Regions from separate parts of the Streptomyces formicae genome, predicted to be linked through region 2. Evidence: riboswitches for the same ligand, from Rfam matches in the RefSeq annotation. Region 2 holds a riboswitch; each other region holds the start of a gene.
The links. Region 2 has a riboswitch for cobalamin ahead of KY5_RS15410 (ABC transporter substrate-binding protein). Riboswitches for the same ligand answer to the same signal wherever they lie in the genome.
Positions count from the first base shown of each region.

Region 1: linked by a shared signal. The riboswitch ahead of metE (5-methyltetrahydropteroyltriglutamate--homocysteine S-methyltransferase) and the one ahead of KY5_RS15410 (ABC transporter substrate-binding protein) in region 2 are both predicted to bind cobalamin.
Region 3: linked by a shared signal. The riboswitch ahead of KY5_RS12030 (prenyltransferase/squalene oxidase repeat-containing protein) and the one ahead of KY5_RS15410 (ABC transporter substrate-binding protein) in region 2 are both predicted to bind cobalamin.

Region 1 is NZ_CP022685.1:8,950,059-8,953,323, reverse strand. It holds gene KY5_RS38530 (CoA-acylating methylmalonate-semialdehyde dehydrogenase) at 1-155, opposite strand, end outside; cobalamin riboswitch at 428-630, opposite strand; gene KY5_RS38525 (DUF6817 domain-containing protein) at 628-1,236, opposite strand; cobalamin riboswitch at 1,498-1,713, shown strand; gene metE (5-methyltetrahydropteroyltriglutamate--homocysteine S-methyltransferase) at 1,873-3,265, shown strand, end outside.
Region 2 is NZ_CP022685.1:3,584,479-3,587,743, forward strand. It holds gene KY5_RS15405 (FecCD family ABC transporter permease) at 1-839, opposite strand, end outside; gene KY5_RS15410 (ABC transporter substrate-binding protein) at 953-1,924, opposite strand; cobalamin riboswitch at 1,968-2,120, opposite strand; gene KY5_RS15415 (Mov34/MPN/PAD-1 family protein) at 2,093-2,515, opposite strand; gene KY5_RS15420 (amino acid permease) at 2,600-3,265, opposite strand, start outside.
Region 3 is NZ_CP022685.1:2,847,838-2,851,102, forward strand. It holds gene KY5_RS12020 (aldehyde dehydrogenase) at 1-385, opposite strand, end outside; gene KY5_RS12025 (MBL fold metallo-hydrolase) at 576-1,631, shown strand; cobalamin riboswitch at 1,678-1,803, shown strand; gene KY5_RS12030 (prenyltransferase/squalene oxidase repeat-containing protein) at 1,925-3,160, shown strand; gene KY5_RS12035 (SCO2322 family protein) at 3,157-3,265, shown strand, end outside.

The sequences.
Region 1 (3,265 bases), 5.4 Mb from region 2:
GCGGCGTCGGCGATCGCCGCCTCGGTGTCGGCTCGGCCCGCGAGGGGCACACGGGCCTGTACGGAACCGGTGTTGGGGTCGTACACGTCGCCGAAGAGGCCCGACGTGCCGACGGTGTGCTTGCCGCCGATGAAATGGGTGAGTTCACGGACCACGATGAGCCTGCTCTCGTCAGGTGGGGATCCGGGGATGGCGCGGCGCACCGGCGAACGGCACCCGGTGGGGTGCGCTCGGATCGGGGCCGCGGGACGCGAGGGCCGAAGAGCCCACGGGGCAACGCGAGTTGACGTACGCCGCCGGACGAGCCGGGGTCAGGGCCCACGTCGTCGGTGCGCTAGAAGTCGGCGTACACCGTCGGTCGCTCCGCCGGATCACCTGGGTCGTGGGTACGGACCGGTGCCATGCGTGTCTGCTCCATCCTCGTGGACAACACGGAACACCCCGCGGCCGGTATCCTGACTCCCGGATCAGCGCGCGCTCCCCCGCCTTCCCGACGGACGCGACGTCCTTCGGTGGCGCGTTGTGTTGCGAGAACGCACTCCCCGGTCACAGTGGCGGGACCGCGCCGGATTCACACCGGCTTCCCTGACACCGCGGGCCTTGCCGAGGACCATATAGTTGGACGTCCTAGTAAGTCCACCCCGGCAGGATCGCGCAGGCTTCCCACGCCGCGGGCGTCAGCAGGGGGCGCAGCCCGGTGAACAGCTCCAGGAGGCCGGGGCCGTGGTGGGCGCGGAACTCGCTGTCGACGCTCGCGATGTCGAGCTCGTTGGCCACCGTGAGCTCGGCGAAATCCGCCTGCCGACGGCGCGTCGGCGCGAAGGCGCGACCGGTGAACCGGTCGCGGAAGAGCCCGTCTCCGCCCCGCCCGGTGAGCGCCGGATAGCCGGTCTTCCGGTCGCAGCTCGCGTAGAGGTACACGAGGGACTCGGCCTCGGGGCCGATGACGGCGCGGGCGCGCTCACGCCGGTCGAGCGGCAGCAAAACGGGGGCGAAGCCGTCGGTGCCGTACAGCACGTGACAGAGCCCGGCACGGCGCAGCGCGGGGCGCGCGTCCCAGTCGGCGAGCCGCTGCCGTACGCGGTCGAGATGGGCCAGGAGGGTGCCGCCGGGGTGGTGGATGGCTCCGGCGCCGAGGTCGTACAGGAACTGCCGGGCGGCGCGGTCCGGGTGGGGCTCGGGCTCGGATTGGGACTCGGGCTCGGGTTGGGGCTCGGGCCCGGGTTCTGCGGCCATGGTCACGGACAGCGACTCCTTCCGGCCGACGGGAGGCCGTTTCCAGCCGAACACGACAGCGAGGGGGTCGACACCCGGCCGGGCCCCGACACCGTCCGGATCGGTGGCGGGGCCCGGCCGGGTTGCCGCCCTGGGCCCGAAACGATCGTCCCGCTTCCCCAACAGCCAAGTCAATCCTCGGGTTTCCTCACCGAGACCCAAGCTCTGGCTTGGGGCCATCCGGGAGGTGACCGGTGCTGCCCAAGACGGCCCGCACCCTCTAAGGTGGCCCGTGCAGCTGGTTCGCCCTGTCCGCCAGACAGGCGCGTCGCAAGAGGGAACCCGGTGGGAATCCGGGACTGCCCCGCAGCGGTGAGTGGGAACGACCGCCGTCATACGCACTGGATCCGCCGGATCCGGGAAGCGACGGCCAGTAGGAATCCGCCTCGGCGGATGTGCCCGCGAGTCCGAAGACCTGCCCGTTGCCCGCACGTGACCGATCGCGTGCGGAATCCCGGTGACCTCGTGGGCGGGTCGGCGTGCATACCGTTCGAGACCGCGCCATCGGCGCGTGTCGGCTCCGGACGGTCCGTCATCCCTTCGCGTCCGCGTCCCGTTGCCGGGATGTTCAGGAGTCATCTCGCGAAGGAGATTTCCGTGACAGCGAAGTCCGCAGCCGCGGCGGCACGGGCCACCGTGTACGGCTACCCCCGTCAGGGTGCGAACCGTGAACTGAAGAAGGCCGTCGAGGGCTACTGGAAGGGCCGCGTCACCGCGGACGCCCTCCGGGAGACCGCGGCGGAGCTGCGCCGCACCACCTGGCGGCAGTTGGCGGAGTCCGGCGTCCACGAGGTGCCGACCGGCGACTTCTCGTACTACGACCACGTCCTGGACACCAGCGTGATGGTCGGCGCCGTCCCCGCCAGGCACCGCGCGTCCTTCGAAGCCGACGCCCTGGACGGGTACTTCGCGATGGCTCGCGGCACCCAGGACGTGGCGCCGCTCGAGATGACCAAGTGGTTCGACACCAATTACCACTATCTGGTGCCGGAGTTGGGGCCGGACACCGTGTTCGCCACCGACTCGGCCAAGCAGGTCGCCGAGTTCAAGGAGGCGCTCGCGCTCGGCCTCTCGGCCCGCCCGGTCCTCGTCGGCCCCGTCACCTACCTGCTGCTGGCCAAGCCCGCCCCGGGGGTCGCCGCCGACTTCGAGCCGCTGACGCTCCTGGACCGGCTGCTTCCCGTGTACGCGGAGGTGCTCGCCGATCTGCGCGCGGCCGGCGCCCCATGGGTGCAGCTCGACGAGCCCGCCCTGGTGCAGGACCGCACCCCGGCCGAGCTCAACGCCGCCACCCGCGCCTATCGCGAGCTCGGCGCCCTCGCCGACCGGCCCAAGCTCCTGGTCGCCTCCTACTTCGACCGGCTCGGCGACGCCCTGCCCGTCCTGGCCAAGGCCCCCGTCGACGGTCTGGCACTGGACTTCACCGACGCCGCGGCCGCCAACCTGGACGACCTCGCCGCCGCGGGCGGGCTGCCCGGCAAGCGCCTGGTGGCCGGTGTGGTCAACGGCCGCAACATCTGGATCAACGACCTGGAGAAGTCCCTGGCCACCCTCGGCACCCTGCTCGGCCTCGCCGACCGGGTCGACGTGGCCGCCTCCTGCTCGCTCCTGCACGTCCCGATCGACGCCGCCGCCGAGCGCGACATCGACCCGCAGATCCTGCGGTGGCTCGCCTTCGCCCGGCAGAAGACCACCGAGATCGTCGCCCTGGCCAAGGGCCTGTCCCAGGGCACCGACACCATCGCCGCCGACCTCGCCGCCAACCGGGCCGACCTGGCCTCGCGCGCCGGATCGGCGATCACCCACGACCCGGCCGTGCGGGCCCGTGCCGCCGCCGTCACCGACGCCGACGGACGCCGCTCCCAGCCGTACGCCGAACGGGTCGCGGCCCAGCGTGCGCACCTCGGACTGCCGCTGCTGCCCACCACCACGATCGGCTCGTTCCCTCAGACCACCGCGTTGCGCACCGCCCGCGCCGACCTGCGCGCCG
Region 2 (3,265 bases):
GGGCGGTGCGCGGCGCCGACGAGCATGCGGGCGGCGTGCGGCACCATCAGGCCGACGAATCCGATGGCCCCGCTGTACGCGACCAGGACGCCGGTCAGGAGGGAGGCGAAGACGAAGACCGCGGCGCGGAAGCGTGCCGTGTCCAGGCCGAGGACGGTGGCGCCCTCCTCGCCGACGAGCAGCAGGTCGAGGGGGCGGGCGAGCGCCATGAGCAGGGCCGTGCCGACGACCAGGGCGCAGCAGGGCAGGGCGAGCATGTCCCAGCGGGCGCTGCCGAGGCCGCCGAGCGTCCAGTACAGGACTTCCTTGAGGTGGTCCGCGCTGTCCGCGGTGACCAGGATGAGGCTGGTCAGGGCGGTCAGGATGTACGAGACGGCGACGCCCGCGAGGATCAGGCGCCCGGTCGCGAAGCCGCCGCCGCTCCTGGCAAGGGAGTAGACGAGGACCAGTGAGACCAGCGCGCCCGCGAAGGCGGCGGCGGGGATCGTGACGGTGGTCGCGAGGGCCGAGCCGACGCCGAAGGTGCCGCCGAGCACGATGGCGCCGACCGCGCCGACGGAGGCGCCCGAGGAGACGCCGAGCAGGAACGGGTCGGCGAGGGGGTTGCGGACGAGGGCCTGGAGGACGGTGCCGATGACGGCGAGTCCCGCGCCGACGGCTGCGCCGAGCAGGACCCTGGGGAGTCTCACGTCCAGCACGATGGTTCTGAAGGGGGAGGGGTCCGCGCGGCCCGTGAGGATCTCCATGACGTCCCCTGGCGGGATGCGGACGGAGCCCAGGGCGAGCCCGGCGATGATCGCTGCCGCGAGGGCTGTCGCAAGGACTGCGCAGATCAACAGGTGCTGTCCCCGGGACCTGCGTCTATCGCCCTTCGGGCTCGTCCTCAAACGCCGGACGGGCTGGAAGATCCGCCCCGCGGGCTGCGTCACCCGAGGCTGGGTCTGCTGGTCGCTCACAGCTGCGCCGCCAGCTTCTCCACCGCCTTGGGTGCTCGTACTCCCGTGACCATGTCCGAGAGCGGCAGGACCGCGAAGCTCTTGTTCTTGATGGCGGGGACGTCCGCGAGGGCCGGGTCGTCGAGGAGGCGCTTCTTCTTCTGGGCGACCGTCGTCGCGCCGTAGTCGAGGATCACGATGGTCTCGGGGTGGCGGTCCACGACCGTCTCCCAGGAGGCGTCGGCGAAGGACTTGTCGACGTCGGCGACGATGTTGCGGCCGCCCGCCCGCTCGATGATGTCGTTGCCGATGCCCCGGCCGCCGACCGTGAACGCCGTCTTGTCGCCGCTGTCGTAGACGAAGACGGAACGGGGCTTCTTGCCCTTCAGCTTCTTGGTCGTGGCAGCCAGTTCGCGCTCGGCGCCGCCGACCCACTTGTCGGCGCGGTCGCGCACCCCGAAGGTGGCGCCGACCTCGCGGACCTCGCGGAAGACGTCGTTCATGGTGACGGGGCGCTTCGCGCAGCCCTCGACGTTCAGGCGGCTCTCGATGCCCGACTTGGCGAGCGCGGAGCGGCTGCGGCCGTCGCTGGAGAGGAAGGCGCTCGCGTAACCGCCGTACACGAAGTCGGGGTTGGCGGCGAGCAGCTTCTCGTAGGAGGGGTACTCCTTGGCGACGACGGGGAGGGCGTCGTACGCCTTCGCGTACTTCGGCAGGACCTTGTCGTCGAGGTAGGCCGTGCCCGCCATGCGGTCCTCGAGGCCGAGTTCCAGCATCACCTCGGTGGCGTGCTGGTTCATGGTGACGGCGCGCTTCGGCGGTGCGTCGTACGTCGTCCTCACACCGCAGTTGGTGACGGTGTACGGGAATCCGGCGGCCTTGGCGGCGGGCTTCGTGTCACCGTCGGAGTCCGAGGAGGAGCATGCGGCGAGCGGGACGAGCAGGGTGGCCGCGGCGAGCGCGCGTATGCCGGTGTGACGGCGGGACATGGCTGAGCTGCCTCCTCCAGGGGATTTCCGCGTCCCCTGCGTAGCGTGGAGGAAGGCGGCAGGTCAGTTCCTGACTCCCCCGCCCCCGGTGCGGGGTGGGGTCACAGTGGCGGGACCGTGCCGGGTTCGCACCGGCTTCCTGGCTCCTGCCGCCCTCATGAGTAAAGCTCAGTATGCCTGTACGACCTTTACCTCTTCCTCGGTGACCTCGCCCTCCACGATCCGGTACGAGCGGAACTGGAAGGGGCCCGCGTCGTCGGTGTCGGCCGTGGAGACCAGGACGTAGTGCGCGCCGGGCTCGTTGGCGTAGGTGATGTCGGTGCGCGAGGGGTAGGCCTCGGTCGCGGTGTGCGAGTGGTAGACGATCACCGGCTCCTCGTCGCGGTCGTCCATCTCGCGGTAGAGCTTGAGCAGGTCGGTCGAGTCGAACTCGTAGAACGTGGGCGAGCGGGCCGCGTTCAGCATCGGGATGAAGCGCTCGGGGCGGCCGGTGCCTTCCGGGCCCGCGACCACACCGCAGGCCTCGTCGGGGTGGTCCTGGCGCGCGTGCGCGACGATCTGGTCGTGGAGGGCCTGGGTGATGGTCAGCATGGCAGCCAGGATAAGCAGAGGGGCCGGTCCGTACCGAGGAGTGGTACGAACCGGCCCACATGCTGGGATCCAGCGGTTGCCGCGCTACTTCACCGCGTCCTGCGACTCGGCCTTGCCGCCGGACGCCTGCGGGTTCCCGCGCTGCATGACCAGGTAGCCGACGCCCAGGATCAGGGCCCAGACGGGAGCCGCGTAGAGCGAGATGCGCGCGTCCTTGTCGATGCCCATCATCACGATCACCATGCCGATGAAGGCGAGGGCGAACCAGCTCGTGTACGGGGCGCCGGGCGCCCGGAAGGTGGACTGCGGCAGCTCGCCGCGGTCGGCCTTGCGGCGGTACTTGATCTGGCAGACCAGGATCATGATCCAGGCCCACATGCCGGAGATGGTCGCGAAGGAGACGACGTAGTTGAACGCCTCGCCCGGCCACTGGTAGTTGATCCAGACGCCGACCAGCATCAGCGCGGCGGAGAAGGTCGTGCCGACGAGCGGCAGGCCGTTCTTCGTGAGCTTGGTGAAGAACTTCGGGCCCTGGCCGTTCATCGCCAGGTCGCGCAGCATGCGGCCGGTGGAGTACATGCCGGAGTTGCAGGAGGAGAGCGCGGCCGTCAGGACGACGAAGTTGACGATCGCCGCGCCGATGCCGAGGCCCATCTTGTCGAAGGCGGCGACGAACGGCGAGACGCCCGGCACGAACTCCGTCCACGGGACGACCGAGAGGATCATGATGAGCGCGCCGACGTAGAAGAC
Region 3 (3,265 bases), 740 kb from region 2:
CGTAGGTGAAGTCGCGGGCCACCGTGATGGCCGCGTCCCACGCCATCATCGCGGCGAGCGCCTGCACCATCACGCTGGAGGTGTACGGGGTGCCGTTCTCCGAGCTGATGGCGCGGGCGATCTCCTCGTGGCGTACGGCGATCCCGTCCTTGATCTTGGTGACGACCTCGATCCGCTCGTCCAGGGTCATGCGGCGCCAGGGCCCGTCGTCGAACGCCTTGCGGGCGGTGGCGACGGCGCGGTCCACGTCGGCGGGGGCCGCGTGCGGCACGCGGGCGAAGACCTTTCCGGTGTGCGGCGACACGACGTCGATGACGCCCTTGCCGAGCGGGTCCACCAACTCCCCGCCGATGAACAGCTGTCCGTGTTCCACGAGCTCGGTCATGGCTGACTGCCTCCTGCGGAGCGCTTTCCGACACCGACTTCCTGACACTGTTTCAGAACTGATACCAGTTCTAGTTGGCGGAGTCCACGGAACGGACGCGCAACCGGCCGCCCATTCCGTCGACTTGGGCGACTATTGAAACTAGTTCTAGTTATAGTGACGGCACCCGGCGACGAGAGACGAGGCCCTCATGACCCCGCAGGTGACGGACCCGCCGGTGATCGAGCACGGCGGCGGCGTCTGGAGCATCAAGGTCCCGATCCCCGACAACCCCCTCGGCTTCACCCTCGTCCACCTCCTGGACACCGACCGCGGCGCCGTCCTCGTCGACACCGGCTGGGACGACCCGGCCTCCTGGCACACGCTGGCCGACGGGCTCGCCGCGTGCGGCGTCGCCGTCGCCGACGTGCACGGCGTGGTCATCACCCACCACCACCCCGACCACCACGGCCTGTCCGCGAAGGTCCGCGAGGCGTCGGGCGCGTGGATCGCGATGCACGAGGCGGACGCCTCCGTGGTGCGCCGCACCCGCTCCAACCCGCCCGAGCGGTGGTACGCCTACATGGCGGCGAAGCTCACGGCCGCGGGCGCCCCCGAGGAGCACGTCGCGCCGCTGGTCCGCGCCGCCGAGGAGGGCCGCCCCAGGAGGCTCCCCGGCCTCGACCCCGCCCTGCCCGACCGCGACATCGTCCCCGGCGAGCTCCTCGACCTGGCGGGCCGCCGCCTGCGGGCGATCTGGACCCCGGGCCACACCCCCGGCCACGTCTGCCTGCACCTGGAGGAGGACCACCCGGCCGGACTCAGGGGCAACGGCCGCCTCTTCTCCGGCGACCACCTGCTGCCCGGCATCACCCCGCACATCGGCCTGTACGAGGACCCCGACGACGCCACGGTCACCGATCCCCTCGGCGACTACCTCGACTCCCTGGAACGGGTGGCCCGCCTCGACCCGGCCGAGATCCTCCCCGCCCACCAGCACGCCTTCACCGACGCCCCCGCCCGCGTCGGCTCGCTCGTCGCCCACCACGAGGAGCGCCTCACCGGGCTGGGCGCCCTCCTCGCCGAGCCCCGCACCGCCTGGCAGCTCGCCGAGCACATGGAGTGGAACCGGCCCTGGGCCGAGATCCCCTACGGCTCGCGCAACATCGCCGTATCGGAAGCGGAGGCCCATGTGCGGCGCCTGGTGAAGCTGGGCCGCGCCGAGGTCGTGCCGGGCGGCGACCCGGTGACGTACGTGGCGGTGTGAATCCCCGGGCGTGGATCCCGTGCCCGGCCGCTCCTGGTACGGGCCGGTAGAGTGGGCGCGTCGTCCTCACGCCCGTACAGGGGGAAGCCGGTGCGAATCCGGCGCTGACCCGCAGCCGTATGACCGCTTCCAGCGGAGAGCCGGAATGCCCGGTGCGGAACGTGACCGGCTCGCTTCATCGGACCCCGATGAGCGGCACCGTCGAGGTATACGGAGCCGGAGCCGCCCGGAAGCCGTGCTCGCAACGGTCCGTGCCGCCCCGCTCCCCGCAGGGAGAGGCAACCCGCCGCATCATGAACGTTCGCCGCAGCGCAGCGGTCCTGGCCGCCGTCGCCGTGTTCGGCTCGGCCGCAGCACCGGCAGCCTTCGCGGACGACGCCTCGCCGTCGCCCGCCGCGCTCCCCTCGGGCCTCTACGGCAAGACCGACCCCAAGTTCGACGGCGTCTTCCGCCAGTCGTACGCCCTGCTCGCCCAGAGCATGGAGGGCGTCGAGCCCGCCGAGAAGGCCATCGACTGGCTGACCGGGCAGCAGTGCGCGAGCGGCGGCTTCGCGGCGTACCGCGCGGACGCGAGCGCGCCGTGCGACTCCAAGACCGCGGTCGACAGCAACTCCACCGCCGCGGCCGTGCAGGCGCTCGCCGGAGTCGGTCACGAGGACAAGACGCTCAAGAAGAGCGTCGAGTGGCTGAAGTCCGTACAGAACACGGACGGTGGCTGGGGCTACAACCCGGGCCTGCCCACCGACGCGAACTCCACCGGCATCGTGATCGGCGCCCTCGTCGCGGCGGGCGAGAACCCCGCCGACGTGAAGTCCAAGGACGGCAAGTCCGCCTACGACGCGCTGCCCAAGCTCGTCATGGACTGCGACAAGGACGGCGGCGCCTTCGGCCTCGCCGACCCCAAGTCCGGCAAGCTCTCGCCGAACGCCGACGCCACCGCGGCCGGTGTGCTCGGCAGCCTCGGCAGGGGCCTCGTCGTGGAGCCGCCCAAGGACCGCGACGCCACCGGGTCCAAGTGCGCGAAGCCCGACACCGCGACGCAGGCGGCGAGCAACGGCGTCGGCTACCTCCTGGACACCCTCGGCAAGACCGACGACCACCTGATGTCCTCGATGCCGGGCGCCAAGGACAAGCCCGACTTCGGCAACACCGCCGACGCGGTGCTCGCGCTCGCGGCCGCCGACCAGAAGGAGCGGGCCAAGAAGTCCGCCGAGTGGCTCGCGAAGAACTCCGCGGACTGGGCGAAGCAGTCGGGTCCCGCCGCCTACGCCCAGCTGGTCTTCGCCGCCAACGCGGCGGGGATGGACGCCCGTGACTTCGGCGGCGCCGACCTGGTGAAGCAGCTCAACGCCACGGGCCCGGCCCCGCGGTCCGCGTCGAAGTCCCCCACCGGCTCCGCCTCCGACTCGGACGAGAAGAAGGACGACGGCGGCGGCGTCAGCGTCTGGTGGATCATCGGCGTCGGCATGGTCGCCGGCATCGGCATCGGCTTCCTCTACAGCGGCAACCGCAAGAAGCAGCAGCCGTGACCGCGGGCCGTGCGCGGCGCGCGCGGCGGCAGGCCGTGGCGCTCCTCGCCGCACTGCTCTGCACGCTCGGCGTCATCGCCGCCGCGCCCGCCCAGGCCGTGGGAT